DNA from 3 places in the Delftia sp. WY8 genome. Region 2 is predicted to be linked to each of the others. Evidence: predicted binding sites of a transcription regulator. Region 2 holds the regulator's gene; each other region holds the start of a gene.

The links. The regulator FNR, encoded in region 2, switches genes on or off when oxygen is low (the NO sensors DNR and NnrR bind a similar motif). The targets are predictions, from matches to a motif close to TTGATNNNNATCAA.
Region 1: a site for FNR is predicted at 5,181-5,194, ahead of G4D77_RS13675 (DASS family sodium-coupled anion symporter). Genes of this name have one in related genera too.
Region 3: a site for FNR is predicted at 2,754-2,767, ahead of G4D77_RS08125 (FeoA family protein). Genes of this name have one in related genera too.

What each region holds. Positions count from the first base shown of each region.
Region 1 covers NZ_CP049795.1:2,969,334-2,979,099, forward strand. Annotated here, with positions in the region: gene G4D77_RS13655 (dipeptide ABC transporter ATP-binding protein) at 1-1,135, shown strand, start outside; gene G4D77_RS13660 (putative FMN-dependent luciferase-like monooxygenase) at 1,116-2,228, shown strand; gene G4D77_RS13665 (CMD domain protein) at 2,225-2,917, shown strand; gene G4D77_RS13670 (alkylhydroperoxidase domain protein) at 2,914-3,501, shown strand; gene G4D77_RS13675 (DASS family sodium-coupled anion symporter) at 3,514-5,019, opposite strand; gene G4D77_RS13680 (hypothetical protein) at 5,314-5,631, shown strand; tRNA gene G4D77_RS13685 (tRNA-Met) at 5,714-5,790, opposite strand; gene rplQ (50S ribosomal protein L17) at 5,812-6,204, opposite strand; gene G4D77_RS13695 (DNA-directed RNA polymerase subunit alpha) at 6,391-7,389, opposite strand; gene rpsD (30S ribosomal protein S4) at 7,502-8,125, opposite strand; gene rpsK (30S ribosomal protein S11) at 8,216-8,620, opposite strand; gene rpsM (30S ribosomal protein S13) at 8,639-9,004, opposite strand; gene rpmJ (50S ribosomal protein L36) at 9,027-9,140, opposite strand; gene secY (preprotein translocase subunit SecY) at 9,273-9,766, opposite strand, start outside.
Region 2 covers NZ_CP049795.1:1,078,600-1,088,365, reverse strand. Annotated here, with positions in the region: gene G4D77_RS04885 (heavy metal translocating P-type ATPase) at 1-539, shown strand, start outside; gene ccoS (cbb3-type cytochrome oxidase assembly protein CcoS) at 542-679, shown strand; gene ccoN (cytochrome-c oxidase, cbb3-type subunit I) at 743-2,179, shown strand; gene ccoO (cytochrome-c oxidase, cbb3-type subunit II) at 2,199-2,831, shown strand; gene G4D77_RS04865 (cbb3-type cytochrome oxidase subunit 3) at 2,843-2,980, shown strand; gene ccoP (cytochrome-c oxidase, cbb3-type subunit III) at 3,008-3,925, shown strand; gene ccoG (cytochrome c oxidase accessory protein CcoG) at 4,003-5,457, shown strand; gene G4D77_RS04850 (FixH family protein) at 5,515-5,829, shown strand; gene G4D77_RS04845 (hypothetical protein) at 6,011-6,298, shown strand; gene fnr (fumarate/nitrate reduction transcriptional regulator Fnr) at 6,380-7,099, opposite strand; gene hemN (oxygen-independent coproporphyrinogen III oxidase) at 7,261-8,643, shown strand; gene G4D77_RS04830 (sulfite exporter TauE/SafE family protein) at 8,649-9,374, shown strand; gene G4D77_RS04825 (cyclic di-GMP phosphodiesterase) at 9,548-9,766, shown strand, end outside.
Region 3 covers NZ_CP049795.1:1,760,301-1,770,066, reverse strand. Annotated here, with positions in the region: gene G4D77_RS08145 (amino acid aminotransferase) at 1-136, opposite strand, end outside; gene G4D77_RS08140 (amino acid permease) at 212-1,651, opposite strand; gene G4D77_RS08135 (Lrp/AsnC family transcriptional regulator) at 1,790-2,260, shown strand; gene G4D77_RS08130 (YkgJ family cysteine cluster protein) at 2,285-2,605, opposite strand; gene G4D77_RS08125 (FeoA family protein) at 2,801-3,166, shown strand; gene feoB (ferrous iron transporter B) at 3,163-5,106, shown strand; gene G4D77_RS08115 (hypothetical protein) at 5,121-5,315, shown strand; gene G4D77_RS08110 (YkgJ family cysteine cluster protein) at 5,366-5,713, opposite strand; gene G4D77_RS08105 (hypothetical protein) at 5,808-6,026, opposite strand; gene argF (ornithine carbamoyltransferase) at 6,068-7,000, opposite strand; gene G4D77_RS08095 (aspartate aminotransferase family protein) at 7,011-8,207, opposite strand; gene G4D77_RS08090 (DUF3579 domain-containing protein) at 8,557-8,874, shown strand; gene rpsT (30S ribosomal protein S20) at 9,113-9,412, opposite strand; gene murJ (murein biosynthesis integral membrane protein MurJ) at 9,594-9,766, shown strand, end outside.

The sequences.
Region 1 (9,766 bases), 1.9 Mb from region 2:
GATTGCGCTGCGGCCCGCCCTCATCATTGCCGACGAGCCCACCAGCGCGCTGGACGTGACCGTGCAGCGGCGCATCCTGGACCTGATCGACGCGCTGCGCCGCGAGACCGGCACGGCCGTGCTGCTGGTCACGCATGACCTGGGCGTGGCGGCCGACCGCTCGCACCGCCTGGTCGTCATGCAGGGCGGCCGCATCCAGGAGCAGGGCCCCACGCTGGAGCTGCTGCGCAATCCGCAAAGCGCCTATACGCGGCGGCTGCTGGCCGATGCGCCTTCGCTGGCGCCCGCACCGCGCCGCACGCCCAGGCCCGCCACCACCGATGACTGGGCCATCGAGGTCGAGGACCTGGTGCATGAGTTCGCGGCCCCCGGCCATGCCTCGGCCCACGGGCGCGGCATCTTCCGCGCCGTGGACGGCGTGTCGCTGCGCGTGCGCCGGGGCAGCACGCATGCCATCGTGGGCGAGTCGGGCTCGGGCAAGACCACCACCATCCGCGCCATCGTGGGCCTGGGCCGGCCCACGGCGGGCCGCATCCGCATCGAAGGCACCGAGGTCACGGGCCTGCGCGGCGAGGCCCTGCGCCAGCTGCGCCGCCGCGTGCAGCTGGTCTACCAGAACCCGTTCAGCTCTCTGGACCCGCGCCAGAGCGTGTTCGACATCATCGAGGAGCCCCTGCTGAACTTCGACCCGCTGCCGGCCGATGAGCGCCGCCGGCGCGTGCACGACATGCTGGAGCGCGTGGGCCTGCCGGCCGCCGTGCTGCAGCGGCGCCCGCATGCGCTGTCGGGCGGCCAGCGCCAGCGCGTGGCGATTGCGCGCGCCCTGGTGCTGCAGCCGCAGGTGCTGGTGCTGGACGAGGCCGTATCGGCCCTGGACGTGACGGTGCAGGCGCAGATCCTGGCCCTGCTCGCCCAGCTGCAGCAGGACCTGGGGCTGACCTATCTCTTCATCTCGCACGACCTTGCCGTGGTGCGCCAGATCGCCGACACGGTATCGGTGCTGCGCGCGGGCCGGGTGGTGGACGCGGGCAGCGTGGAGGAGGTGTTCCAGCGCCCCACCAGCGACTACACACGCGAACTCATGGACGCCATTCCCGGCAAAAGGAGCATTGATTTTGTCCCTCACCCCGCCTGATACCAACCGTGGCCACGGCTCCCGCACCGGCCCGCGCCTGGGCTTCTTCAGCCGCCTGCTCGACGATGCGCCGGCCGGCGAGCGCTACCGCCTGGTGGCCGAGCAGATCGCCCATGCCGAGGCCCAGGGCTTCGACTCGGCCTGGGTAGCCCAGCACCATTTCCATGAAAGCGAGGGCGGCCTGCCCTCGCCCTTCGTCTTCCTGGCCCATGTGGCGGCGCGCACGCGGCGCATCCGCATCGGAACGGGCGTGATCACGCTGCCGCTGGAAAACGCGCTGCGCGTGGCCGAGGATGCGGCCGTGCTGGACCTGCTGACCGGCGGCCGCCTGGAAGTGGGCCTGGGCACGGGCGGCACGGCCGAATCCTTCGAGGCCTTTGGCGTGCAGGGCGCCGAGCGCGGCGCCGTCTTCGCGCGCAACTTCGGCGTGCTGCAGGACGCCTGGGCCGGGCGCGCGCTGGCCGGTGGCGTGCACCTGTACCCGGCCGCGCCGCAGCTGCTGGAGCGCGTCTGGCAGGCCACGTTCTCGGCCGAGGGCGGCGCGCGGGCCGGGGCCAACGGCGACGGCCTGATGCTGTCGCGCACCCAGCCACGGCCCGAAGGCGCGCCGCAGGCCACGCTGTCCGAGATCCAGAACCCCATCATCGACGCCTACCTCGCCCGCCTGCCCGCAGGGCGGGCGCCGCGCATCCTGGGCTCGCGCACGCTGTTCGTGGCCGACCGCCGAGACGAGGCGCTGCGCTGGGCCGAGGCCGGCCTGCGCCGCGTGGCCCGGCGCCATGCCGCCCAGCCCTCGCAGTGGGCGGCCCGCGTCGATCCGCAGGCGCCGCTGGCCGATCTCATCGCCGCCTACGACGTGCATGTGGGCACGCCCGACGAGGTCATCGCCTCGCTGCGCGCCGACACGGCGCTGGCGCGCGTGAGCGACATCGTCTTCCAGGTGCATTCCATCGACCCGCCGCACGACGCCATCCTGCGCTCCATCGAGCTGACGGCCGCCCATGTGGCGCCAGCCCTGGGCTGGCGCCGTGCAGATCTGCAGGCACCCTCTTCCCTCCCCGCAGCCCGGGCCGGACTGCTGCAAGCCGCATGACCATGAACACCACCGTACAGCCCCGTTTTCCGGACGACGTCATCGACCACCTCGCCGGCATCACCCCCGGCAGCGCCCTGGACCGCGTGCGCCGCCACCGCACCGAGGCGCGCACGCAGGCCCAGCAAAGCTTTGCCGCCCTGTTCACGCCCGCCGAGCCCGTGCCCGGCACGGTCTCGCTGCGCGAGCGGCTGGCCCTGGCCGCCTTCACGGCCGGGCTGCATGGCGAGCCGCGCAGCGCCGCCTTCTATGCGAAGGCGCTGGCGGCCGAAGATGCGGAACTGGCTGCCGCCGTGGCATCCGAAGTCGTGCGGGGCCGTGCACAAAGCCTTCAGCCCGGCAGCGGCCCGCACGGGCCGTACGGCCGCTACCCGGCAGGCCCGCTGAGCCGCGAGGACCAGAGCGGCCCCGCCTATGCCGTGGACCCGGCCCATGCCGCGCTGCTGGGCGCGCGCCTGGCCGCGGCGCTGGCCCATGCGCACCTGCTGGCCTACCACCCGCGCGACGCCAGCGCCGGGGCCCTGCAGGCGCTCCAACAGGCGGGCTGGAGCGAGACGGACATCGTCATCGTGTCCCAGCTGGCGTCCTTCCTGTCCTTCCAGATCCGCGTGGTCGCGGGGTTGCGCGTGCTGACTGCACGCCCCGCGTCCCCGGCAGCCCATCAACCCACCCTGCAAGCCCAGCCATGACCTCAACGAACTCCGCCGCTCCCCAGGTCTTCACCCAGGAACAGCTCGACTGGCTGCCATGGATTGAGCCGCTGGACGAAAGCGAGCTGACCGAACGCCACCATGCAGGCCTGGTCGATGCCTCACGCGCGCAGTCCCCCTACTTCCGCCTGCTGGCGCGCGACCCCGACACGCTGGGCGCACGCACGCGCACCGACAAGGACATCTTCTACAACCCCGACGCCGGCCTGCCGCGTGCCGAGCGGGAGCTGGCGGCCGCTGCCACCTCGCGCGCCAATGGCTGCATCTACTGCGCCTCGGTCCATGCGCGCTTTGCCACGCACTTCTCGCGCCGGGGCGGCGACGTGCAGCGCCTGCTCGACGAGGGTCCGGGCACGGACCTGGGGCCGCGCTGGAACGCCATCGTCACGGCGGCCGTGGCGCTGACCCAGACGCCGCCTGCGCTGGAGCCCGCCCACATCGATGCGCTGCGCGCCGCCGGCCTGGACGATGCCGCCATCTCCGATGTGCTGCACGGCACGGCCTTCTTCAACTGGGCCAACCGGCTCATGCTGTCGCTGGGCGAGCCACGGACCACCGCATGAGGGCTTTCGCCCTCACCACAGGCCCAGCAGCTTCCACCAGGCGCTGCCGACCACGGCAAAGACCAGCAGCTCGATCACGCACATGGCCGCGCCCACGCGCCACCAGTTGCCCAGCGTGACATAGCCGCTTCCGAAGATGATGGGCGAAGTGCCGGTGGCGTAGTGGGTCAGCGTCATCATGATGGCCGAGCCGGCCGTCATCATCAGCATGAAGGGCACGACATAGTCGGCCGGAATCAGCTGCGCGCCCACGGTCAGGAAGGCCAGCATCATGGCGCTGATGTGGGCCGTGGTGCTGGCGAACAGGTAATGCGAGAACACGAACACGCCCACCAGGATGGCCGCCACCGGCAGCCAGTCCAGACCGCTGGCGACGATGGCGTTCTTCATGCCCACCGCGAACCAGGACACCACGCCCAGCTTGTTGAGCTGCTCGGCCAGCATGACCAGGGCGCCGAACCACACCAGCGTGTCCCAGGCGCTTTTCTCGGACAGCACGTCATCCCAGTCGATGGTGCCCGTGATGATCAGCACGAACAGGCCCAGGAAGGCGACCACCGTCGGGTCCAGCGTGAAGGCAGGCCCGAACAGCATCTGCGGCACGTTGGCCCACAGCAGCAGCATCAGGCCGAAGGTGCCCAGCATCACGCGCTCCTTGCCCGACAGCGGCCCCATGCGGGCCATCTCGCTGCGCGCGTACTCCACGGCATTGGGCGTGGCCTTGAGTTCGGGAGGCGACAGCAGGTAGATCACCAGCGGCATCAGCAGCAGGCACAGCAGGCCCGGCAGCAGCATGTACAGCGCCCAGGTGGTCCAGCTCAGGTGCAGGGCCTGGCCCGTGGCCTTGGCCACGAAGTCCACCACCAGCGGATTGGGCGCCGTGGCGGTCAGGAACATGGCCGAGGTGATGGGATTGGCGTGGTAGTTGACCAGGGCCAGATAGGTGCCCACCTTGCCCTGCGTACCCTTGGCCGGGTCCGACTCGAAGGCATTGGCGATGGACTTCATGATGGGGTGCACGATACCGCCGCCGCGCGCCGTGTTGCTGGGCGTGAACGGTGCCAGCACCAGCTCGCAGATCGCCAGGCCGTAGCCGATGCCGATGGTCCGCTTGCCCAGCAGCGCGATGAACATCAGTCCGATGCGGTTGCCCAGCCCCGTCTTCTTGAGGCCGCGCGAGATCAGGATGGCCACCACGATCAACCAGATCAGCGGGCTGGAAAAGCTGCTCAGCGAATCGGTGACTGCGCCCTTGGACGAGCCTGACGTGACCTGGGACAGCGAGACGATCACGATGGCCATCAAGGCCATCACGCCAATGGGCATGACCTTGAGGATGATGGCCACGATGGTGGTCAGGAAAATGGCCACCAGCTGCCAGGCCTTGGGCGTCAGCCCCTCGGGCACGGGCACCAGCAGCAGCCCGAACAGCACGGCGGTGGCGATCAGCGCCGGCACCAGCCGGAACGGCACGGCCGACTTGAAGTAGCGGAACAGCGAGGCAATCTTCTCGAGCATGTGGATCCTTTGCGTTGCCGGAGCGGCGCCGAGAGAGCATGGCCTGCCGGGAGCAAAAGCCCACCAGCCTGCACGGGCACTGGCGGCCGCGCCGCATGACTGACATCATGATGCAGTGCAGCATGAGCCCGGCTTCCAGCGGGCGCCTGCGCCACCGAAGTTTGACAGGCATCAAGGCCGGGCCAGTAAACCTGGCGACCCAGGCCACCGAGCCCCGCTCACATGACAGCATCCCCAGACCGGGTGCCTTTCGCCCCGGTGTACCCATGCAGTGAAAAAAGGAGAAAAGCCGACATGCCAGCCAACCGATTCTTGCCCGAGGAATGGGAATGCCGGCTCCAGGAGATCGACCTGGAGATCGCCCGCCACGCCGTCATCTGCAAGATCCCGCTGCTGCAGGCCGGCGTGGTGGAGCGCGTGCTGGCCGATGACGCCAGCGTCTGCGGCGGCGACCACGAGGCCGCTTTCAAGACGCTGCGCGGCCTCTTGTACATGCACTACACCGAGCTGCTGCACATCAGCGAGGTGCTCAGCCCCGATGCCGCCCAGGAAATCGCCCACCGCGTGCGCCTGCGGCTGGGCCAGCGCATCGGCAACCAGCTGGGCGGCTGATGCCGGGCTGTCTGCCTGGCCTTTGCCCTGGCGCGAGGGCATGAAAAAAGGGCTACGACAGTTGTCGTAGCCCTTTTCAATTTGGTTGCGCGAGAAGGATTTGAACCTCCGACCTTTGGGTTATGAGCCCAACGAGCTACCAGACTGCTCCATCGCGCGGTATTCCAAAATTATAGCAGATTATTCAGCTGCCTTGGCTTCGGCGGCGCCTTCTTCAGCGCGCTCGACCAGTTCCACGAAGGCCATGGGGGCGTTGTCGCCCACGCGGAAGCCCATCTTCAGGATACGGGTGTAGCCACCAGGACGCTTTGCGAAGCGGGGGCCCAGCTCGTTGAAGAGCTTGGTCACGCTGTCGCGGTCGCGCAGGCGGTCGAATGCCAGGCGGCGGTTGGCAACGGTGTCGACCTTGGCCAGGGTGATCATGGGCTCGATCACGCGGCGCAGTTCCTTGGCCTTGGGAACGGTGGTCTTGATGGCTTCGTGCTCGATGAGCGAATTCATCATGTTCTTCAGCATCGCCAGGCGGTGCGAAGAGGTGCGATTGAGTTTGCGGAGGCCGTGACCGTGACGCATGGTGCTTTATTCCTAAAATATGTAATTAGGGCTTGCGCAAACAAGGATGCAAGCCTGGACCCGTTACCGGATCTGCAGCTTGCCTCAACCGAATTTGCGCAAGTTGTTGATTAATTCGGGCAGCCGTATCAGGTACTGCCCGAGGCACTGAGGCTCTCCAAAAAGGAGAGCCCGCAATTATAGTGCTTAGCGCTTTTCCAGGCCAGCAGGCGGCCAGTTCTCCAGCTTCATGCCCAGCGTCAGACCGCGGGAAGCCAGGACTTCCTTGATCTCGTTGAGCGACTTGCGACCCAGGTTGGGGGTCTTGAGCAGCTCGTTTTCGGTACGCTGGATCAGGTCGCCGATGTAGTAGATGTTCTCTGCCTTGAGGCAGTTGGCCGAACGCACGGTGAGTTCCAGCTCGTCCACGGGACGCAGCAAGATGGGATCAAAGGCGGTTGCGGCACCACGGCCACCGGCCGGAGCATCGAAGACGCTGGCGATATCGCCGCCGTCCAGCTGAGCGAACACGGCGAGCTGTTCCACCAGGATCTTGGCGGAGGCGCGCACGGCGTCCTCGGCAGTGATCGCACCATTGGTTTCGATCTCCACCACCAGCTTGTCGAGGTCGGTGCGTTGTTCAACGCGGGCCGATTCGACGGCGTAGCTCACGCGCTTGACGGGCGAGAACGAAGCGTCCAGCACGATACGGCCGATCGACTTCGTGGACTCGTCGCCATAGCGGCGCACATTGCCGGGCACATAGCCGCGGCCCTTCTCGACCTTGATCTGCATGTCCAGCTTGCCGCCTTGCGACAGGTTGGCGATGACATGATCAGGGTTGATGATTTCCACGTCGTGGGGCGTCTGGATGTCGCGCGCCGTCACGACGCCTTCGCCATCCTTGCGCAGGGAGAGCGTGACCTCGTCGCGGTTGTGCAGCTTGAACACCACACCCTTGAGGTTCAGCAGGATGTTGACCACATCTTCCTGGACACCGTCAATGGACGAGTACTCGTGCAACACACCAGCAATCGTCACTTCCGTCGCTGCGTAACCCACCATGGACGAGAGCAGGACACGGCGCAGGGCATTGCCCAGCGTATGGCCGTAGCCACGCTCAAACGGCTCCAGAACAACTTTGGCGCGATTGTGGCCAAGCTGCTCGACATTGATCGTCTTGGGCTTCAGCAAATTGGTTTGCATGCAGACTTCCTCTCAATACCCCCGGCTCGTTACACCGGTAAGGCTGGTGAAGCACCCCAGCGCGATGCCTCGCGGCTGGGGGACGGTTTTACAGAAATGTCGCTGCGCGGAATTAACGCGAGTACAACTCAACGATCAGGGATTCGTTGATGTCTGCACCGAACTCGTCGCGGTCAGGCGACTTCTTGAACGTGCCTTCAGCCTTGTCGGCCGACACTTCCACCCATGCGGGGAAACCGACTTGACCAGCCAGTTGCAGGGCTTCGACGATGCGGGCCTGCTTCTTGGACTTTTCACGCACGGCGACCACGTCACCCACCTTCACCATGTAGGAAGGGATGTTGACGGATTGGCCGTTGACCGTGATGGCCTTGTGCGACACCAGCTGACGCGCTTCCGAGCGGGTCGAGCCGAAGCCCATGCGGTACACCACGTTGTCCAGACGCGACTCCAGCAGCGACAGCAGATTGGCACCGGTGTTGCCCTTCTTCTTGTCGGCGGCTTCGAAGTAGCGGCGGAATTGCTTTTCCAGCACGCCGTACATGCGCTTGACCTTCTGCTTTTCACGCAGCTGCAGGCCGAAGTCGGAAGTACGCTGACCGGAAGTGCGGCCGTGCTGGCCGGGCTTGGTGTCGAACTTGGACTTGTCGGCGATCGAGCGACGTGCGCTCTTCAGGAACAGGTCAGTGCCTTCACGGCGGGAGAGTTTGGCCTTGGGGCCGATATAGCGTGCCACTTGATTTCCTTTGTGTCATCTGCCGTGCACAAGCACGGGAGCCGCCCGCGATGTTACACATCTGGGCGGCGGTGGGCTTGGTGAAAAAGCTTAGATACGACGGCGCTTTTGAGGGCGGCAGCCGTTGTGGGGAACCGGCGTCACGTCCGCGATGGAAGTGATGCGGATGCCCAGGGCGCCCAGGGCGCGAACCGAGGATTCACGGCCGGGACCGGGACCCTTGATTTCGACGTCCAGGTTCTTGATGCCCTGTTCGATGGCAGCACGACCAGCCACTTCCGAAGCCACCTGGGCAGCGAAGGGAGTCGACTTGCGCGAACCCTTGAAGCCCTGGCCACCCGACGAGGCCCACGACAGAGCGTTGCCTTGGCGGTCGGTGATGGTGATGATCGTGTTGTTGAACGAAGCGTGCACGTGGGCAATGCCGTCCGAAATGTTCTTACGGACTTTCTTGCGAACGCGCTGTGCAGCGTTGTTTGCGGGAGACTTAGCCATAGTGATCTTTCAATCTCTTTATTTCTTCAAAGCCGCGGCACCCTTGCGCGGACCCTTGCGGGTACGTGCATTCGTGCGGGTACGCTGACCACGCATGGGCAGGCCACGACGATGACGGAAACCGCGATAGCAACCGATGTCCATCAAACGCTTGATGTTCATCGTTGTTTCGCGACGCAGATCACCTTCCAGCGTCAGGGAAGTCAGCTGATCGCGGATCTTTTCCAGATCACCGTCAGTCAGTTCCTTGATTTTCTTGGAATATGCGATGCCAGCGGCTTCGCAGATCTTGCGTGCAGTGGTGCGACCGATCCCATAGATAGCGGTCAGGCCGATTTCAGCGTGCTGATGCGGCGGGATGTTAATGCCAGCGATACGTGCCATTATTCGTCCTCAAACTTTCCTATCAACCCTGGCGCTGCTTGTGGCGCTGGTCCGTGCAGATCACTCGCACCACACCCTTGCGGCGGATGATCTTGCAGTTACGGCAGATTTTTTTGACCGAAGCCGAAACTCTCATTTCATTCTCCTAAAACTCTACATCCGTTACGGCCTATCGACCGGGAAACATGCCCGCGATGGATAGATCGAATGGGCGTCTACTAACTCTTACTGGACCCGCCGGCACCGCCGGCCAGGCCCATCACTTAGTTCAATTGCCAAGTGTCGCTTTGAAGTTCGCCTTTTTGAGGAGCGATTCGTACTGTTGCGACATCATGTAGTTCTGCACCTGGGCCATGAAGTCCATGGTCACCACCACAATAATCAGCAGTGATGTACCACCGAAGTAGAACGGGACGTTGTACTTCAGGATCAGGAACTCGGGCAACAAGCACACGAATGTGATGTACACCGCACCAGCCAGGGTCAGGCGAACCAGGATCTTGTCAATGTAGCGGGCCGTCTGGTCACCGGGACGGATCCCGGGGATGAAGGCACCACTCTTCTTCAGGTTGTCGGCGGTTTCCCGGCTGTTGAACACCAGGGCCGTGTAGAAGAAGCAGAAGAAGATGATGGCGGTGGCGTAGAGCATCACATAGATCGGCTGACCGGGGGTCAGCGTGCTAGCAATGTCCTTCAGCCAGCGCATGGATTCCCCTGCACTGAACCAGTTCACAACGGTCGCCGGCAGCAAGATGATCGAGG
Region 2 (9,766 bases):
AGGACGCCGCACGCGCCATGGCGGCGCGCGTGGGCATCACCCAGGCCCACGGCGGCTGCAGCCCGCAGGATAAGCTGGAGCGGCTGCAGCAGGCGCAGGCAGCCGGCCACCATGTGGCCATGGTGGGCGACGGCCTCAACGACGGCCCAGTTTTAGCTGGAGCGCATGTCTCTTTTGCTTTTGGTAGAGCAGTGCCGCTGGCACAATCGCGCGCAGATTTCGTTGTTCTGGGCGACAGCCTGGAACTGGTGCTCCAGGCATGTCTGTTGTCGCGCCGCACACTGCAGGTGGTGCGGCAGAACATGGCCTGGGCTGCCGCTTACAACGCGGTGTCGATTCCACTGGCCCTGGCGGGCTTTATGCCTGCCTGGGTGGCCGGCCTGGGAATGGCACTGAGCTCGCTGCTGGTGGTGCTCAACGCCGCGCGCCTTGCGCGCAGCCTTCCACTGGCCTTGACGAATCACACGGGCACGCCTGCTGCGCCCGCAGCGTCCGTCACCATGCCGACGGGCTCCACCGCAACGGTGGGGAGGTTCTGACTATGGACATTCTCTATTTACTGATCCCGCTGTCGGTGGTGCTTGTGCTCGCCATCCTCGCGGCCCTGTGGTGGGCCGTCTATCGCGGGCAATTCGAGAGCGTGGAACAAGAGGGCGAACGCATTCTTCGGGACGATTGACGTGGGTCAACACGCCCGACAGCGAAGAAAGTAACACTTTGATAGCAATCTAAGGGGTGCACGATGGATAGTTCAAATAACAACGCTGTCTATTACGACGATACCGTCGTAAGGCAGTTCTCTATCATGGCCGTCGTCTGGGGAGTGGTGGGCATGGCTGTCGGGGTGTTGATCGCCTCGCAGCTGGCCTGGCCGGAACTCAACTTCGGCATTCCATGGCTGAGCTACGGACGCCTGCGTCCGCTGCACACGAACGCCGTGATCTTTGCCTTTGGCGGATCGGCGCTGTTCGCAACCAGCTACTACGTGGTGCAGCGCACCTGCCAGACGCGGCTGTTCATGCCCAAGCTGGCCAGCCTGACCTTCTGGGGCTGGCAGATCGTCATTCTCGCCGCCGCGATCAGCCTGCCGCTGGGCTACACCCAGGGCAAGGAGTACGCCGAGCTGGAGTGGCCGATCGACCTGCTGATCGCCGTGACCTGGGTCTCGTATGCCATCGTGTTCTTCGGAACCATCGGCATCCGCAAGGTCCGTCACATCTATGTGGCCAACTGGTTCTTCGGCGCCTTCATCATCGCCGTGGCGCTGCTGCACATCGTCAACAGCGCGGCCATTCCGGCCGGCTGGATGAAGAGCTACTCGGCTTACGCCGGCGTGCAGGACGCCATGGTGCAGTGGTGGTACGGCCATAACGCCGTGGGCTTCTTCCTGACCGCAGGCTTCCTGGGCATGATGTATTACTTCATTCCCAAGCAGGCTGGCCGTCCGGTCTACAGCTACCGCCTGTCCATCGTCCACTTCTGGGCGCTGATCTTCACCTACATGTGGGCGGGTCCTCACCACCTGCACTACACCGCGCTGCCCGACTGGACGCAGTCCGTGGGCATGGTGTTCTCGCTGATCCTGCTGGCTCCCAGCTGGGGCGGCATGATCAACGGCGTGATGACGCTGTCGGGCGCATGGCACAAGCTGCGCGACGACCCCATCCTGCGCTTCCTGATCGTGTCGCTGTCGTTCTACGGCATGTCCACGTTCGAGGGTCCGATGATGTCCATCAAGACCGTCAACGCGCTGTCGCACTACACGGACTGGACCGTGGGCCACGTTCACTCGGGCGCCCTGGGCTGGGTGGGCCTGATCACCATGGGCTCGCTGTACTACCTGATCCCGCGCCTGTTCGGCAAGACCAAGATGCACTCGGTGGGCGCCATCGAGCTGCACTTCTGGATGGCCACCATCGGCATCGTGCTGTACATCGCCGCGATGTGGATCGCCGGTGTGATGCAGGGCCTGATGTGGCGCGCCGTCAATCCCGATGGCACGCTGACCTACACCTTCGTCGAAAGCGTCAAGGCCAGCTATCCGTTCTACGTGATCCGCGTGGCCGGTGGCCTGCTGTACCTGGGCGGCATGCTGGTCATGCTGTGGAACACCTGGAAGACCGCGATCTCCGGCCGTTCCGTGAAGGTGGCCGTGCCTGCCGTCGTGGCCCACGCCTGAGCGTCTAGGAGCATTACTCATGTCCGATCACAACCATAGCGCTCCCAAGAGCTTTTCCCACGAGAAGGTGGAAACCAACAATTTCCTGCTGATCGTGCTGACCCTGCTGGTGGTCGCCGTCGGCGGCCTGGTGGAAATCGTTCCGCTGTTCTTCCAGAAGTCGACCACGGAAGCGGTGGCGGGCCTCAAGCCCTACACGCCGCTGCAGCTGATGGGCCGCGACGTCTATCTGCGCGAGGGCTGCTACAACTGCCACTCGCAGATGATCCGCCCCTTCCGCGCCGAGACCATGCGCTACGGCCACTACTCGGTGGCTGGCGAGTTCGTCTACGACCACCCCTTCCAGTGGGGTTCCAAGCGCACGGGTCCCGACCTGCACCGCGTGGGCGGCAAGTACAGCGACGAATGGCACCGCATCCACCTGAACAACCCGCGCGACGTGGTGCCCGAGTCCAACATGCCTGCCTACTCCTGGCTGGAGAAGAACAAGGTGGATGACACCGTGGTCGCCCAGCACATGAGCGCGCTGCGCAAGGTGGGCGTGCCCTACAGCGACGAGGAAATCAGCGGCGCCGCCGAGCAGGTCAAGGGCAAGACGGAAATGGACGCCGTCATCGCCTACCTGCAGGTGCTGGGCCGTTCGGTCAAGTAAAGGAGAGCGACATGGACATCACCACCATGCGCATCGTGGCCACGCTGGCCTCTCTGGCCTGCTTCATCGGTATCTGGTGGTGGGCGTTCGCCCGCCGCAACCAGGCCCGTTTCGAAGAGGCCGCCCAGCTGCCGTTCGAGCAAGACTGAGTCCCTCCACCAGAACGAGAACTTCCCATGAGCGATTTCGTAAACAACTTCTGGTCGATCTATGTCACGGCGATCACGCTGGGCGGCATCATCGGCTGCCTGCTGCTGCTGTATCTCACCGCACGCAAGAAGGTGGTCCCCTCGGCCGACAACACCACGGGCCACGTCTGGGACGAGGACCTGCGCGAGCTGAACAACCCCATGCCCAAGTGGTGGATGTGGCTGTTCATCATCACCTCGGTGTTCGGCTTCTCCTACCTGGCGGCCTATCCGGGCCTGGGCTCGTTCGCGGGCAAGCTGGGCTGGACGCAGCTGGGCGCCTATGAAAACGAGATGGCCAAGGCCCGCGCGGACCTGGAGCCGCTGTACGCCAAGTTCACGAGCATGAGCACCGAAGACATGGCCAAGGACCCCCAGGCCATGGCCATCGGCGAGCGCCTGTTCATGAACAACTGCGCGCAGTGCCACGGCTCGGATGCACGCGGCGGCAAGAGCTTCCCCAACCTGACCGATGGCGACTGGCTGCATGGCGGCACGCCCGACAAGATCAGGGAAACCATCACGGCGGGCCGCATCGGCATCATGCCGCCCATGGCCGCTGCCGTCGGCACGCCCGACGATGTGCGCAACCTCTCGCACTATGTGCTGAGCCTGTCGGGCAGCCCGCACGACTCGCTCAAGGCTTCGCTGGGCAAGTCCAAGTTCACGGCCTGCGCCGCCTGCCATGGCATGGACGGCAAGGGCAACCAGGCCCTGGGCGCGCCCAACCTGACCGATGACATCTGGCTGCACGGCTGGGGCGAGGCCGCCATCACGGCCATGATCAACAACGGCAAGCACAACGAGATGCCTGCCCAGAAGGACAAGCTGACCGAGGCGCAGATCGCGGTGCTTGCCTCCTATGTCTGGGGCATGTCGCACAAAGACGGCGCAGTCCGTCAATAAGGACAGGGGGCGGCGCTGCGGCGCCGCCTTTTTGCCTTTTGAGTTTTCAGATATTCCAAAAAACCAAGGAACCCACCATGAAGCCCGAGAACGGGGATGATGCCGGGAAGCCTCCCCGCAAAGTCATTCCGATCACGCCTGCCGACCCGGACCCGGGCCAGCTGGTGTCGATGTTCGAGTCCGAGAAGAAGGTCTACCCGCGCTCCATCAGCGGTGTCTTCGCACGCTGGCGATGGGCTCTGGTGTTTCTCACCCAACTGGTTTTCTATGGCCTGCCCTGGCTGGAATGGGGGCAGCGCCAGATGGTGCTGTTCGACCTGGGTGCGCGGCGCTTTTACCTGTTCGGGCTGGTGCTGTACCCGCAGGATTTCATCTACCTGGCGGGCCTGCTGATCATCTCGGCGCTGGCGCTGTTCCTGTTCACGGCCGTGGCCGGTCGCCTGTGGTGCGGCTTTTCCTGCCCGCAGACGGTCTACACCGAAATCTTCATGTGGGTGGAGCGCAAGGTCGAGGGCGACCGCAGCGCGCGCATGCGCCTGGACAAGAACGGCTGGACTTTTGAAAAGCTCTGGAAGAAGTCGCTCAAGCAGTTGCTGTGGATTGCCATTGCCCTGTGGACCGGCTTCACCTTCGTGGGCTACTTCGTGCCCATCCGCGAGCTGGGCGGCGAGCTGCTGGCGCTGCAGGGCAGCTGGCAGGTCTTCTGGGTGCTGTTCTACGGCTTCGCCACCTATGGCAACGCCGGCTACATGCGCGAGCAGGTCTGCAAGTACATGTGCCCCTATGCGCGCTTTCAGAGCGCCATGTTCGACCGCGACACCATGATCGTCAGCTACGACACGGGCCGGGGCGAGCCGCGCGCGCCGCGCACCAAGAAGGTTGACTACAAGGCCCAGGGCCTGGGCGACTGCATCGACTGCAAGATGTGCGTGCAGGTCTGCCCCGTGGGCATCGACATCCGCAACGGCCTGCAGTACGAATGCATAGGCTGCGGTCTGTGCATAGACGCCTGCAATTCCATCATGGACAAGATGGAGTATCCGCGCGGCCTCATCCGGCTGACCACGCAGAACGCCATGGCCGGCATGTGGCGGCGGGCCCAGGTGCTGCGCCGCATCTTCCGTCCGCGCGTACTGGTCTACTCGGCCGTGCTGATCGGCCTGAGCATGGCCATGATCGTGAGCCTGGCGCTGCGCCAGTCGGTCAAGGTCGACGTGATACGCGACCGGGCATCGCTGTCGCGCATCGTCGCGGGCGGCAAGCTGGAAAATGTCTACCGCCTGCAGATCATGAATGCCACCGAGCAGGCCCAGCGCTACCGCATCAGCGCCCATGGCCTCGACGGGCTGGAGCTGGCGTCCGAGCAGGAGGTAGAGGTCGGCCCTGCCGAGACGCGCGGCATTGCGGCGCGGCTGCAGATTCCCTACGGTTCCGCCGAGCCGGGCTCGCACACCGTATTCTTCGATATCGATGCCGTGCATTCAGGCGCGGGACGCGCGTCCGAAAAGGCCGTCTTCCTGGTGCCCCGGTGATATGTCTGGCCGGCGCCGCCCAGGCTGCGCCGGCTGTTTGAAAGAAAGAGGTTATCCATGTCTTCCAGTCCCGCAGTCTCCGCGCCCGCCACGGCCCCTTCGCATCCGGACGCCGGCAAGCCCTGGTGGAAGTTCGCCCATGTCTGGCTCGTGGTGGCCGGCCCGGCCGCCGTCGTGGTGGCTGGCGTGGTCACGGCCGTCATTGCGATCAATGGCGCCGATCCCGTGATCGATCCTGACTATTACCGCAATGGCATCACCATCAACGAGCGTGCCGATGGCGTGCGCGAAGTGCCCAAGAGCCTGGCGCCCGCGGTCACCGGCCGCAACCACGCGGCCACGCCCGCGCAGGACCATCCCACGGACCGCTGAACGCAGGAAAATGCCGTGCACAAGGCCGCAGTCGCGGCCTTTTTGCATGGTGGATGGCATCTCCAGCATGCGCGAGGGCCAAGGGTTTCCTACAGGCAGTGCAGGGTGCGCAGGGCTTGGCACGGTGCGCGGGCGGCGCGCACAATGAAAGCCACCCCTCGACAGCTCAAGGAGATCGCTGATGTTGGCCCAACGCTGGATGTGGATTGCCTGGCCGGCCTTTCTGGCCGCCGCCGTGATGGAGATGCTGGTATTCGCCTTCGTGGACCCGCTGGAGCTGCACTGGCTCGGCGACCTGGGCTGGTCGCGGCAGGGAATCTACACGCTGGCCTTCTTCGCCTTCTGGGGCGTGACCATGCTGTCCAGCCTCATGACCACCATGCTGGGACGCTCCACGCACGATCTCAACGACGGCGTGGTCTCCGAGCCGGACCCAAATCTGGCCATGCAGGGCCTGGGGCGCGATTGAACCTGCGTGCACTGCAATGGCAATGAACAAGGCCCGCGATCGCGGGCCTTGTTCATTGCCGGGGGGCGGGGCCTTGCGGCCTCACTGGCACTGCTGGCTGTTGACGATGCGCTTGAGCGCGTCCGTGTCCAGGATGCGCAGATGGCGCTGGCGCACCTCGATGATGTTTTCTTCGGCAAACTTCGAGAAGGTGCGGCTCACCGTCTCCAGCTTCAGGCCCAGGTAGCTGCCGATTTCCTCGCGCGTCATGCGCAGCACCAGTTCCGACTTGGAAAAGCCCCGGGCGTGCAGGCGCTGCACCAGGTTGAGCACGAAGGCGGCCAGGCGCTCCTCGGCACGCATGCTGCCCAGCAGCAGCATCACGCCGTGCTCGCGCACGATCTCGCGGCTCATGACCTTGTGCACATGGTTTTGCAGGGCCGTGACCTCGCGCGACAGGTCCTCCAGCTTGTCGAAGGGCATGACGCAGACCTCGGCGTCTTCCAGCGCGACCGCATCGCAGGTGTGGTGGTCGTTGACGATGCCATCCAGGCCGATGATCTCGCCGGCCATCTGAAAGCCCGTGACCTGGTCGCGCCCGTCCTCGGTGGCCACGCAGGTCTTGAAGAAGCCCGTGCGGATGGCGTACAGCGAGGTGAAGGACTCACCGTTGCGAAACAGCAGGCCGCCGCGCTTGACCTTGCGGCGCGTGGCCACGATGTCGTCGATGCGCTGCATCTGCTCGGCATCCAGGCCCATGGGCATGCACAGCTCGCGCAGGTTGCAATTGGAACAGGATGCTTTGATGGTCTGAAGGTTCATGGAGTAAACATCAGCGGCGCAGCAGTGCGCCGGCGGTGACCTCGTGGATGGCGATGAGTTGGATCAAATTGTCGCAGCACTGCCGCGAACAACTCTTGATATGAGTCAAGGACGCGGCCAATGGGCTGCGGCACAGTGGACGACATTAGAGGAAAAAACCCATGACCGCTGTCACCCCAGAGCTGCTGCGTCGCTTCGACGTACCGGGGCCCCGATACACCTCGTTCCCCACGGCCGATCGTTTCGTGGAGGCTTTCGGTGCTGAAGACTATATCCTGGCACTTGAACACCGCAAATCGAGTACCGCAGCGCGAGCCATGCCTTTGTCGCTGTATGTGCATGTGCCGTTCTGCGAGTCGCTGTGCTACTACTGCGCCTGCAACAAGATCGTGACGCGCCACCACGATCGCGCTGCCGTCTACCTGGACTACCTGGCGCGCGAGATGGCCTTGCACACGGCCCATTGCGGCAAGGGCCAGGCCGTCAGCCAGTTGCACCTGGGCGGCGGCACGCCCACCTTCTTCTCGGACGATGAGCTGCGCACGCTGATGGCCCTGCTGCGCGAGCATTTCAAGCTGGAGCCGGGCGGCGAATACTCCATCGAGGTCGATCCGCGCACCGTCAGCGTCGAACGCCTGGCCGTGCTCAAGGAGCTGGGCTTCAACCGCCTGAGCTTCGGCGTGCAGGACTTCGACGAACAGGTGCAGATCGCCGTGCACCGCGTGCAGCCGGCCGAGCAGGTGTTCGCGCTGGTGGCAGCGGCACGGCAGCTGGGCTTTGCCTCCATCAACGTGGACCTGATCTACGGCCTGCCCAAGCAGACGCCCGAGTCCTTCGAGCGCACGCTGGCCCAGGTCAATGCGCTGCGGCCCGACCGTATCGCGCTCTATGCCTATGCCCACCTGCCCGAGCGCTTCAAGCCGCAGCGGCGCATCGCGGCCGAGGACCTGCCCCAGGGCGCCGACAAGCTGGCCATGCTCTCGCGCTCCATCGCGGCCTTCATGGACGGCGGCTATGTCTACGTCGGCATGGACCACTTCGCCTTGCCCGAGGACGCGCTGGCCGTGGCCAAGCGCCAGGGCCGGCTGCATCGCAACTTCCAGGGCTACAGCACCCAGCCCGACTGCGACCTGATTGCGCTGGGCGTGTCGGCCATCGGCAAGGTGGGGGCCAGCTACAGCCAGAACGCCAAGACGCTGGAGGAGTACTACGACGCCATCGACGCCGGCCACCTGCCCGTGGTGCGCGGCCTGGCACTGTCGCGCGATGATCTGGTGCGGCGCGCCGTCATCATGGCCATCATGTGCCAGGGCGCCGTGCTGTTCGAGCCCATGGAGCAGGCCTGGCTGCTGGGCTTTCGCGAGTACTTCGCCCCCGAGCTGGCGGCGCTTCAGGACCTGCAGGCCAAGGGGCTGGTGCAGATCAGCGACGAGGGATTCCAGGTCACGCCCATGGGCTGGTACTTCGTGCGTGGCGTGGCCATGCTGTTTGACCGATATCTGCAGGCCGACAAAAACCGGGCGCGGTTTTCGAGGATCATCTAGGCCCCATGCTGTTGTCGCTGCTCTGGACCGCTTTGATCATGGGGCTCGTCGGCGGGCCCCATTGCCTTGCCATGTGCGCCGCGCCCTGCGGCGTGGTCACGGGCGGGGCGGGGCAGGGCACGGTACAGGGTGGTGGGCAGGTGGTCGCCGTCCATGGACTGCAAAGCCGGCTGTGGCTGCGCACGGCGCTGTTCCATGGCGGGCGGCTGGCCGGCTATGCCAGCCTGGGCGCTGCCTCGGCGCTGGCCATGGAAAGCCTGTCCTGGCTCACCAGCCAGACCACGGCGCTGCAGCCGTTCTGGACGCTGACCCATGTCGCCGTGATGGCCTGGGGCCTGGCCATGATGGTGCAGGCCCGCCAGCCCGCCTGGCTGGAGTCTGCGGGCCGCGCCGCCTGGCGGCGCGTGCAGCCCTGGGTGTCCGCCCCTGGCGGCACGCTGGCGGCGGGCTATGCCTGGGCGCTTATGCCCTGCGGACTGCTGTATTCGGCCGTGCTGGTCGCCGCGCTCAGCGGTGGCCCCTTGCAGGGCGCATCGGCCATGGCGGCCTTTGGCGTGGGCAGCGGGCTGTGGCTGGTGGCCGGCCCCTGGCTGTGGCGGCTGGGCCGCCAGCGCCTGAACGGCCTGCGTGCCGAATGGGGCACGCGGCTGGCCGGCCTGATGCTGGTGGGCGTGGCCGTGTGGGCGCTGTGGATGGACCTGATCTACAAGCCCAGTCTCTGGTGCCGATGAACAACAGCGGGGGACAGACTTGGTCCTGAGGGTCGCGGATTGCCTGCAAGGCCCTCAGAACTGGAGATAATGCCCGAATCATCGGCTTACATTTGCCGATTCCTTCAGCCTCGGGGCCGTTGCCGCGCGTGAACCATTCCGTCCTCATCGATATCCGAGACCTCCGTCCGGGCATGTTTGTCCAGCTCGATGTTGGATGGCTGAACCATCCCTTTCCGGTCAGCAGCTTCAAGATCACCTCCAGCGCACAGATCCAGACCCTGAAATCCCTGGGCCTGGAGGCGGTGCGCTGCGTTCCGCACAAAAGCGACGCCTGGCCGGCCGAGGTGCGCACTCCGCCGCCGCAGCCGCTGCCCGCTGTGGCGGCCGCTGCAGCCGAGCCCGCCGAGGAA
Region 3 (9,766 bases), 680 kb from region 2:
GCACGGGCAGGCGGCCGGCCTCGTCGAAATACAGGCCGATGCTCAGGCTGACCTTGTCGGTGCGCGGGTCCTGCTGAAAGGCTTCCATCAGCGACAGGATGGGATCTCCGGGGTAGGGAGGGACGTGGCTGAACATCGAGGCGCGGGCGGTATCGAGGGGGGCAAGAGTCGTCATGTGTCTAAGGCAGAGAGAGAAACGGGAGGCCGGATGTCACCGGGCGGGAACCTGGGCTTGGGTGGATGTTGGGGTCTGGGTTGGGGTTGGGGTCTGAAGGGAGGGCTGGCCGGCCGGCCGGCGATACCAGATGGCGTAGACGGCGGCCAGCAGCAGCAAAAAGGGCAGGCCCGTGAGCACGGTCAGGCGGAATACGTCGGTGAACAGCGTGGACACCAGGGCGGCCAGCATCAGCGCCGCGCCCAGCAGCGTCAGCACCGGAAAGCCCCACATGCGAAAGGCCAGCGGCTTGTTGCCCTGGCGCACCCAGTGGATGCGGAAGAACAGGTGGGTCACGAAAATCATGAACCACGTGAACATGGCGCCGAACATGGCCACGGCCATCATCAGCATGAAGGACTGCTCGGGATTGATGATGTTGAACAGCGTGGCCACGGCAATGCCCAGGCACGACAGCAGCAGCGCCGGCAGCGGCACGCCGCGCGAGTTCACGCGGCCCAGCACGGCGGGCGCATGGCCGGCGCGCGAGAGGCTGAACATCATGCGGGTGGTGATGTACAGCTGGCTGTTCATGGCCGACAGGGCGGCCACCAGCACCACGAAATTGACCACGCTGGCCGCGCCGGGCAGGCCGATGATCTCCATCACCTTGACGAAGGGGCTGCCCTCCTTGCCGGCGGCCGACCACGGCACGATGGCCAGCATCAGCGCGATCGTGGCCAGGTAGAACACCACCAGGCGCACCATGGTGGAGCGGAAGGCGCTGGTGACGGCGCGCTGCGGGTCCTTGGCCTCGCCGGCGGCCACCGCGATCATCTCGATGCTCAGGTAGCTGAAGATGGCGATGATCACGCCCACCCAGGTCCCCCACAGGCCGTTGGGGAAGAAGCCGCCGTTGTTGACGTAGTTGGCAAAGCCCACGCCGTCCGGACGGGCGCCGAACACCACCCAGGCGCCGACCACGATGAAGGCCGCGATGGCGATGATCTTGATCATGGAGAAGCTGTACTCCACGGCGCCGAAGGCCTTGACGCTCATCATGTTCACGCCGATGAGCGCGCCCGAGAAGATCACCACCCAGGCCCAGCGCGGCACCTCGGGGAACCAGTAGCCCATGTACAGGCCCACGGCCGTCACCTCGGTGCCCACGGCCAGCACCACGCAGGCCCAGTAGGCATAGCGGACCATGAAGCCGGCCATCGGGCTGATGTAGTGCTCGGCATAGGCGCCGAACGAGCCCGAGGTCGGGTGGGCCACCGTCATCTCGGCCAGGCAGCCCATGAGCAGCAGCGAGATCACTGCGCCGATGGCATAGCTGATCAGCACGCTGGGCCCGGCAAAGCCGATGGCAAAGCCGCTGCCCAGGAACAGGCCGGTGCCGACGGCACCGCCGATGGCGATCATGGTCATCTGTCCGGCGGACAGCTGCTGTTTGAGTCCGGCTTCGCGCTGGACGATGTCTTCGAAGGCTGGCATGGGTTGTTGTCTCCGTTGCTGTGGGGGGCTTCGGAGGCGGATGCTATGGACGGCCTTCGCGGGACGTTTAGTAGTTATCCCTAAATCGACTTGATCTTGGATAAGTTATTCTGTGAAACATGAATTCATAGGTGGTTTATGCCAATCGACATCGACAGAACGGACCGGCTGCTGATCCGCGCCCTGCAGGACAACGCGCGGCTGACCTCGGGTGAGCTGGCGCAGCGTGTGCATTTGTCGCAGTCACCGTCATGGCGGCGCATCAAGCGGCTGGAGGACGAGGGCGTGATCACCGGCTACCACGCCGCGCTGAGCCGGCGCGCCATAGGTTTTGGCGTGCTGGCCTTCGTGATGGTGGGCATAGACCACCAGAACGAGGAGTCCTCGCGCCATTTCCAGGAAGCGGTCTGCGCCATTCCCGAGGTCGTGATGTTCCATGGCATCTCGGGGCCGGAGGACTTCCTGCTGGTCGTCGTGGCGCGCGATCTCGACGCCTATTCCGATCTGCTGCTCAGCCGCCTGCACCGGCTGCCCGGCGTGCGCCAGGTGCACACGCATTTCTCGCTGCAGGAATTCAAGGGACAGCTGGCGGGGCTGCCGGTGGAATGACGGCTGGTGGCGCCTGGCAGGCTGCTAGAGCAGGCCGCTGTCCAGCGCCTGCATGCCATGGCGCACGCGCACGCGGTTGCAGGCATCGCTGCCGGCGGCGAACTCGCGGCAGGGCGAGGGGCGCCATTCATAGATGCCGCAATGGGCCTTCTCGCCCACCTTGCCGACCAGGGCCGCGCAGCGGGGACGCGCCCAGTCGGTTCCGCGCATGCGGCAGGTGTGGTCGGTGACTTCCTCGGCCAGCCCGGCTGGCACGCGGCCGCCCTGCGCCTGCGACTCGTGCACGGAAAAGTCCACGCGAAACGATGCGCAGCAGGCGCCGCAGCTCAGGCAGGGATGGGTCATGGCGTGGGGAGGGGAGTGCGCAAAGGCCGTGTCGGCGTCGGCCGCCATTGTGCCGCGCGCCGCCCGCCTGGGCCCGCCAGGGGGCAAAGCCGGGAACGCAAAACCCTGTCCCGCACTCCGATACCATGCGCGGTCCCGCCGCCCGGGTTCGATCAAAATCAAAATGAGAATAAAAATCAATTGATACAACACGCCATGCATTCGATGAACCCCGCGACGGACGCTGCGGCTCCGTCCACGCTGTCCGCGCCTCCCATGTCCTCCTCTGCTGCCGTTGCCGCCGTTGCTGCCACCACGGCCATCACGGCCATCACCCTTGATGCCCTGCCCCGCCAGGTATCGGCGCGCGTGGTCGAGCTCCATGCCGCACGCGATGCCAGCGAGCAGGAACTGCTGCTGCGGCTCATGGAGATCGGCTTTCTGCCCGGCGAGCCCGTGCGCATCCTGGCCGCGGGCTTTCCGGGCGACGACCCGCTGGCCGTGCGCGTGGGCCAGACCACGTTCGCTTTGCGCCGCCATGAGGCGGCCCTGGTGCGCGTGGCGCCGGAGGCGGTGGCATGAGCGCGTCGTCCTCTCCCAAACTCATTCAGCCGCTGCAGCCTGCCCAGGGCGGCGGCGGCAGCGGTGATTCCGCACTGCGCCTGGCCCTGCTGGGCAATCCCAACTGCGGCAAGACGGCGCTGTTCAACCTGCTGACCGGCGCACGCCAGAAGGTGGCCAACTACGCGGGCGTGACCGTTGAGCGCAAGGAAGGCTGGCTGAGCACGGCCAGCGGCCGGCGCGTGCGCGTGCTGGACCTGCCGGGCACCTACAGCCTGCATGCGCACAGCGAGGATGAGCGCATCACGCGCGACATCGTCTCGGGTCGCCATGCGCGCGAGGCGCCGCCCGAACTGCTGGTCTGCGTCACCGACGCCACCCATCTGCGCCTGAACCTGCGCCTGGTGCTGGAGGCCCAGCGCCTGGGCCTGCCCATGCTGCTGGTGCTCAACATGAGCGACATGGCCAGGCGCCAGGGCATCGATATCGACCGCGAGGCGCTGTCACGCGCCCTGGGCATGCCCGTGCTGTCCACGGTGGGCGTGCGCCAGGACGGCGCGCGCGAACTGCTGCAATGGCTGGACGGCCCCGAAGCCCGCGCCCTGGCGGCGCCGCAGCTGCAGGCCCCGGCCCGCCCGGGCGATGCGCGCGAGCAGGTGCTGGCCCTGCACCAGCAGGTGGCCCGCATCATGGCCGACTGCGTCAAGGAGCCCGTGGTGGACACCCGGCGCGACGACCGCATCGACGCCGTGGTGCTGCACCCGCTGTGGGGCATGCTGCTGCTGGCGGCCACGCTGTTCCTGATGTTCCAGGCCGTGTTCAGCTGGGCACAGCCGCTGATGGATGGCATCGAGGGCGGCGTTTCGGCCGTCTCGGCCCTGGTCAACGAGCACATGCCCGAAGGCGCGCTGCGCAGCCTGCTGGCCGATGGCGTGATCGCCGGCACGGGCGCCGTGCTGGTCTTCCTGCCGCAGATCCTGATCCTGTTCCTGTTCATCCTTGCACTCGAGGATTCGGGCTACCTGCCGCGTGCCGCCTTTTTGCTGGACCGCATCATGGGCAAGGTCGGCCTGTCGGGCCGCTCCTTCATTCCGCTGCTGTCCAGCTTCGCCTGCGCCGTGCCCGGCATCATGGCCACGCGCTCCATCACCAGCTGGCGCGACCGCCTGGTGACCATCATGATCGCGCCGCTGATGACCTGCTCGGCGCGCCTGCCGGTCTATGCGCTGCTGATCAGCGCCTTCATTCCCGAGCGCACGGTGGGCGGCATCTTCAACCTGCAGGGCCTGGTGCTGTTCGCGCTGTACGTGGCCGGCATCGCCAGCGCCATGGCCGTGGCCGGCGTGGCCAAGCTGGTGGGCCGCAGCGCCGGCCCCACGCCGCTGCTGATGGAGCTGCCCTCCTACCGCTGGCCCAGCCCGCGCAGCCTGGCCCTGGGCCTGTACGAGCGCGCCATGATCTTCCTGCGCCGCGTCGGCGGCATCATCCTGACCGTGAGCATCGTGCTGTGGTTTCTGGCCAGCTACCCGGCGCCGCCCGATGGCGTCACCGAAGCGGCCATCCGCTACAGCTTTGCAGGCCGCATCGGCGGCTGGCTGGAGGTGGTGCTGGCGCCGATCGGCTTCAACTGGCAGATCGCCATCGCCCTGGTGCCCGGCATGGCCGCGCGCGAAGTGGCCGTCAGTGCCATGGGCACGGTCTATGCACTGTCCGCTGCCAGCGACGAGGCCATGGCCGAGCAGCTGGGGCCGCTGATCGCCCATACCTGGTCCCTGGCCACGGCGCTGTCGCTGCTGGCCTGGTTCGTGTTCGCGCCCCAGTGCATTTCCACGCTGGCGGCCGTGCGGCGCGAGACCAATGGCTGGCGCTATCCGCTGCTGATGACGGGCTACCTGTTCGCGCTGGCCTACCTGGCCAGCTTCATCACCTACCGCGTGGCCCTCGCGCTGGGCGCGGGCTGAGGAGGGCCTTGAGCATGTGGCAAAACATCATCGTGGGCGTGATCGTGGTGGTGGCGGCCGTGTCCCTGGTCTGGCGCTACCTGCCGGCGCGTTGGCGGCTGAAGGCCGGTCAGCTGCATCCGTCGCTGGCGCCCAAGGACGGGGGCGGCTGCGGCGGCTGCAGCGCCTGCGGCGGAGACAGCTGCGCACCGGACAGGCGCCAGCCATAGCGCCAGATCGGTCGCCAGGCCGGTCGCCGGGCCGCCGGCCGGTTGCACGCTCAGGCAGCGGCCAGCCAGATGCGGGCGCCGTCATCCAGCGCAGGCAGGCCATGCGCCAGGCGCGCAGCGTTGCAGCGGTCCGTGCCCATCTCGAATTCCCGGCAGGTCGATGAGCGCTGCTCGTAGATGCTGCATGCCACCTGTTCGCCGCAGCGGCCCGTGAGGGCCGTGCAGCGCACGGGGCGGCGCTCGGTGCCGTTCATGCGCCAGCGGTTGCCGTGGACCTCATGGGCCAGTTCATCGGGAACGGTGCCGCCCATGGAGCGCAGTTCGTAGACGGAAAATTCGACACGGAAGTGTTCGCAGCAGACGCCGCAGTTCAGGCAGGGATGCAGGGCTTCGGACATGGAAGTTCTTCTTCGGGAGACAGCAGGGCACGCACAGGCTTGCCGCGCCCGGTGCCCGGGGCGGCGCATAAGGCTGGGAAGAGGGGGTGCGGCCCTAGGTATGGCCCTGGAGGAACTTCAGATAGAAGGTGTGGATGCGCACGAACAGCGCACGCACCCGGGCCGCGAAATGCCGGCGCGGCCCGAAGAAGGAGGGCACGCGCGTATGGCGTGCAATGTGCGGATGGCGCAATGCGCAGCCGCCCAACGGAAACACCGCCTGGGGGCGCTTGGCCTGCAGGCGGTGTCTGGAGTGTTCGTGGCTCAGGTGCATGGGTGTGGGGGAATGCGCCTGGGCCAAAGGAGTGGGCGTGATCAGCCCGGCTGGCGGCCCAGCAGCAGGTACTCCATCAGTGCCTTTTGCACGTGCATCCGGTTCTCTGCCTCATCCCAGACCACGGACTGCGGCCCGTCGATGACCTCGGCCTGCACTTCCTCGCCACGGTGGGCGGGCAGGCAGTGCATGAACAGGGCGTCGGCACGCGCGGCGGCCATCATCTCGGCATCCACGCACCAGTCGGCGAAGGCCTTCTTGCGGGCCTCGTTCTCGGCCTCGTAGCCCATGCTGGTCCACACGTCGGTGGTCACCAGGTCGGCGCCCTTGCAGGCATCCAGCGGGTCCTTGAAGACCTTGTAGCAGCCCTCGCGCGGCGCCTTGCCGCCAAAGGCCAGCTTCTCGTCCACCTCGTACCCGCCCGGCGTGCTGACGTGGACGGTGAAGCCCAGCAGGTCGGCCGCCTGCAGCCAGGTGTTGGCCATGTTGTTGCCGTCGCCGACCCAGGCGACGGTCTTGCCCTGGATCGAGCCGCGGTGCTCGATGAAGGTGAAGATGTCGGCCAGGATCTGGCAGGGGTGGAACTCGTTGGTCAGGCCGTTGATGACGGGCACGCGCGAGTACTCGGCAAAGCGCACGATCTTGTCCTGGCCGTAGGTGCGGATCATCACCAGGTCGGTCATGCGGCTGATGACGCGCGCGCTGTCCTCGATGGGCTCGGCGCGGCCCAGCTGGCTGTCGCCCGTGGTCAGGTGGACCACCGAGCCGCCGAGCTGGTACATGCCGGCCTCGAAGCTCACGCGGGTGCGCGTGCTGGCCTTCTCGAAGATCATGGCCAGCGTGCGGTCGCTGAGCGTGTGGTGCTTTTCGTAGTTCTTGAACTTCTTCTTGATCAGGGCCGCGCGCTCGAGCACATAGGCGTACTCGTCGGCCGTGAAGTCGGAAAACTGCAGATAGTGCTTGATGGCAGTCATAGGCAGGTCCTCATTCGGACAGGAATTGCACGATCAGGGGCTTGAGCTTGGCGACCACTTCGTCGGCCTCGGCCTCGGTCATGATCAGCGGCGGCACCAGGCGCACCACGGTGTCGGCGGTCACGCTGAACAGCAGGCCGGCTTCGGCGCCACGGCCCAGCAGGGCGCCGCAGGGCTTGTTCAGCTCGATGCCGATGATCAGGCCCTGGCCGCGCACATCGACCACGCCCTTGACGTCGGCCAGCTCCTTTTGCAGCGTGGACTTCAGGCGGTCTCCCACCTTGGTGGCATGGGCCAGCAGGCCGTCTTCTTCCATGATGCGGATGGTTTCGATGCCCGCACGCATGGCCAGCGGATTGCCGCCGAAGGTGGAGCCGTGGTTGCCCGGCTGCAGCACGGTGGCCGCCTTGCCATGGGCGACGACGGCGCCGATGGGCACGCCCGAGCCCAGGCCCTTGGCCAGGGTCATCACGTCGGGGACGATGCCGGCCCACTGGTGGGCGAACCACTTGCCCGTGCGGCCCATGCCTGCCTGGACTTCGTCGAACATCATCAGCCAGCCGTTGGCATCGCACAGGGCGCGCACCTGCTGCATGTACTCGATGCGCATGGGGTGCAGGCCGCCTTCGCCCTGGATGGGCTCCATCATCACGGCCACCACGTCGGGGTTGCCGGCCGTGGCCTGCTGCAGCGCCTCGAAGTCATTGACCGGCACGCGCAGGAAGCCGTCGAGCAGCGGGCCGAAGCCGTCGCGCACCTTGGGGTTGCCCGTGGCCGTCATGGTGGCGATGGAGCGGCCGTGGAAGGCATGCTCGTAGACCACGATCACCGGCTTGGCGATGCCCTTGTCCACGCCGTACTTGCGCGCGATCTTGATGGCGGCCTCGTTGGCCTCCAGGCCCGTGCTGCAGAAGAAGACATTGGTCATCTTCGCGCGCTCGGTCAGCAGCTTGGCCAGCGTTTCCTGGCCAGGCACATGGTAGTAGTTGGAGGTGTGGATGAGCTTGGCCACCTGGTCCTGCAGCGCAGGCACCAGCTTGGGGTGGTTGTGGCCCAGCGTATTCACGGCAATGCCGCCCAGCGCATCGAGGTACTGCTTGCCGTTGACGTCCCACACGCGGCAGCCCTGGCCTCGCTCCAGAGCGATCGGTACGCGGCCATAGGTGTTCATCACGTGGGGCGAGGCAGCCTCGATGAAAGCGGTCATTGCAAAAATCTCCTGAGCTGGAAAGTAAACGGCATCCGGGCGTTGCCGCCGCAGATGCCTGAAAAACAGCGAAGCCCGATTCTAGGGGCCGCGCAATGGCCTACCGTTGCGGTTTGCGCATCACAGCCATGCAATGAACCTACGCCACACTTGGTTAGTGCGCTGCACAACGGTCCAGCTCTTATATAAGAGATAAAATGCCCGCTTGGCCTGCCGGCAGCGATCCTGTCTGCGGGCTCTGACTTTTTTGAAGGACTTGCGCAAACAGGAAGTGGCAAGGTGCTGGGCCCCTTGGCAAGCCGCCTGTTTTGCTCCTTGTTGCGCAAGTCGTATTTTGGTGCGCATCCTGATGGTCTCTCCCTCCAGCAAAGAACTGTTCATCCAGGGCATCACCCACGAAGGCAAGACTTTCCGGCCCAGCGACTGGGCCGAGCGGCTGGCGGGCGTCATGAGCCAGTTCCGCCCCGGTGGTGCCCAGCGCGGCAGCCACCTGAGCTACTCGCCCTGGTGTGTTCCCACAACGCTCAACGGCGTCAAGTGCGTGGTCGTGCATCGCGACCTGCGCGACTACGAGCCCATGGCCTGGGATTTCTGCCTGAATTTCGCCAAGGACAACAACCTGCAGGTTGCCGAAGCCTGCCTGATACCGGACGAGCCGGCCCGCTGAGGCCGGCTTCTTTTTTTGCGGGGCCGGTTCCCGCCCGATGTGAAGCGCGCCTGGGGTGCGTTTTTTTTCGGCTGCGCTTTGCTGGTGGAGCCGGGCTTTTCCTTCGGTGCGATTGCCGATGGCGGCGCCTTTGTCCAGGCACAAAAAAACCGCCCGAAGGCGGTTTTCTCGTTCGCTGACAGCGCACCCGTTACAAACGGCAGATGGCCGGGGCCATCCGTGCGGTTGCCTAAGTGGATTAGGCGGCGGGGGCTGCCAGGGCCTTGACCTTGGCGGACAGGCGGCTCTTGTCGCGAGCGGCCTTGTTCTTGTGGAAGATGCCCTTGTCGGCGATCGTGTCCAGAACGGATTGGGCTGCGGCAAACAGTTCGGTTGCCTTGGCCTTGTCGCCAGTCAGAACGGCCTTCTCGACCTTCTTGACGGCGGTGCGGTACTTGGAACGCAGCGAAGTGTTGGCTGCGTTGAGCTTGACGTCCTGGCGGGCGCGCTTGCGGCCGGATGCCAGGCGGGGGTTCTTCTTTACGGGCTTGGATGCCATGATATGTATTCCTAGTGTCTGAGGATGTTGTCGGCGAAGCGCGGGATTATAGCATGCAGTCCCTCCAGGGCCTGTGGGCCCCAGGCCGCGCAATCGGGCCTGTTGCAACGGAGTGCAAGAGCCGTCCGGCCCGCCCGGGCACGCAACTGCGGTGGCCGTGCCAGCGCATACACTCCCCACGGTGTCACTGTTCAAAGCCGCCTCCACCGTTTCCCTGCTGACGCTGGCCTCCCGTATCACCGGGCTGGTGCGCGATCTGCTCATGGCCTCCATGTTCGGAGCCAATGCGCTGACCGATGCGTTCAATGTCGCGTTCAGGATTCCCAATCTCTTTCGGCGCCTGTTCGCCGAAGG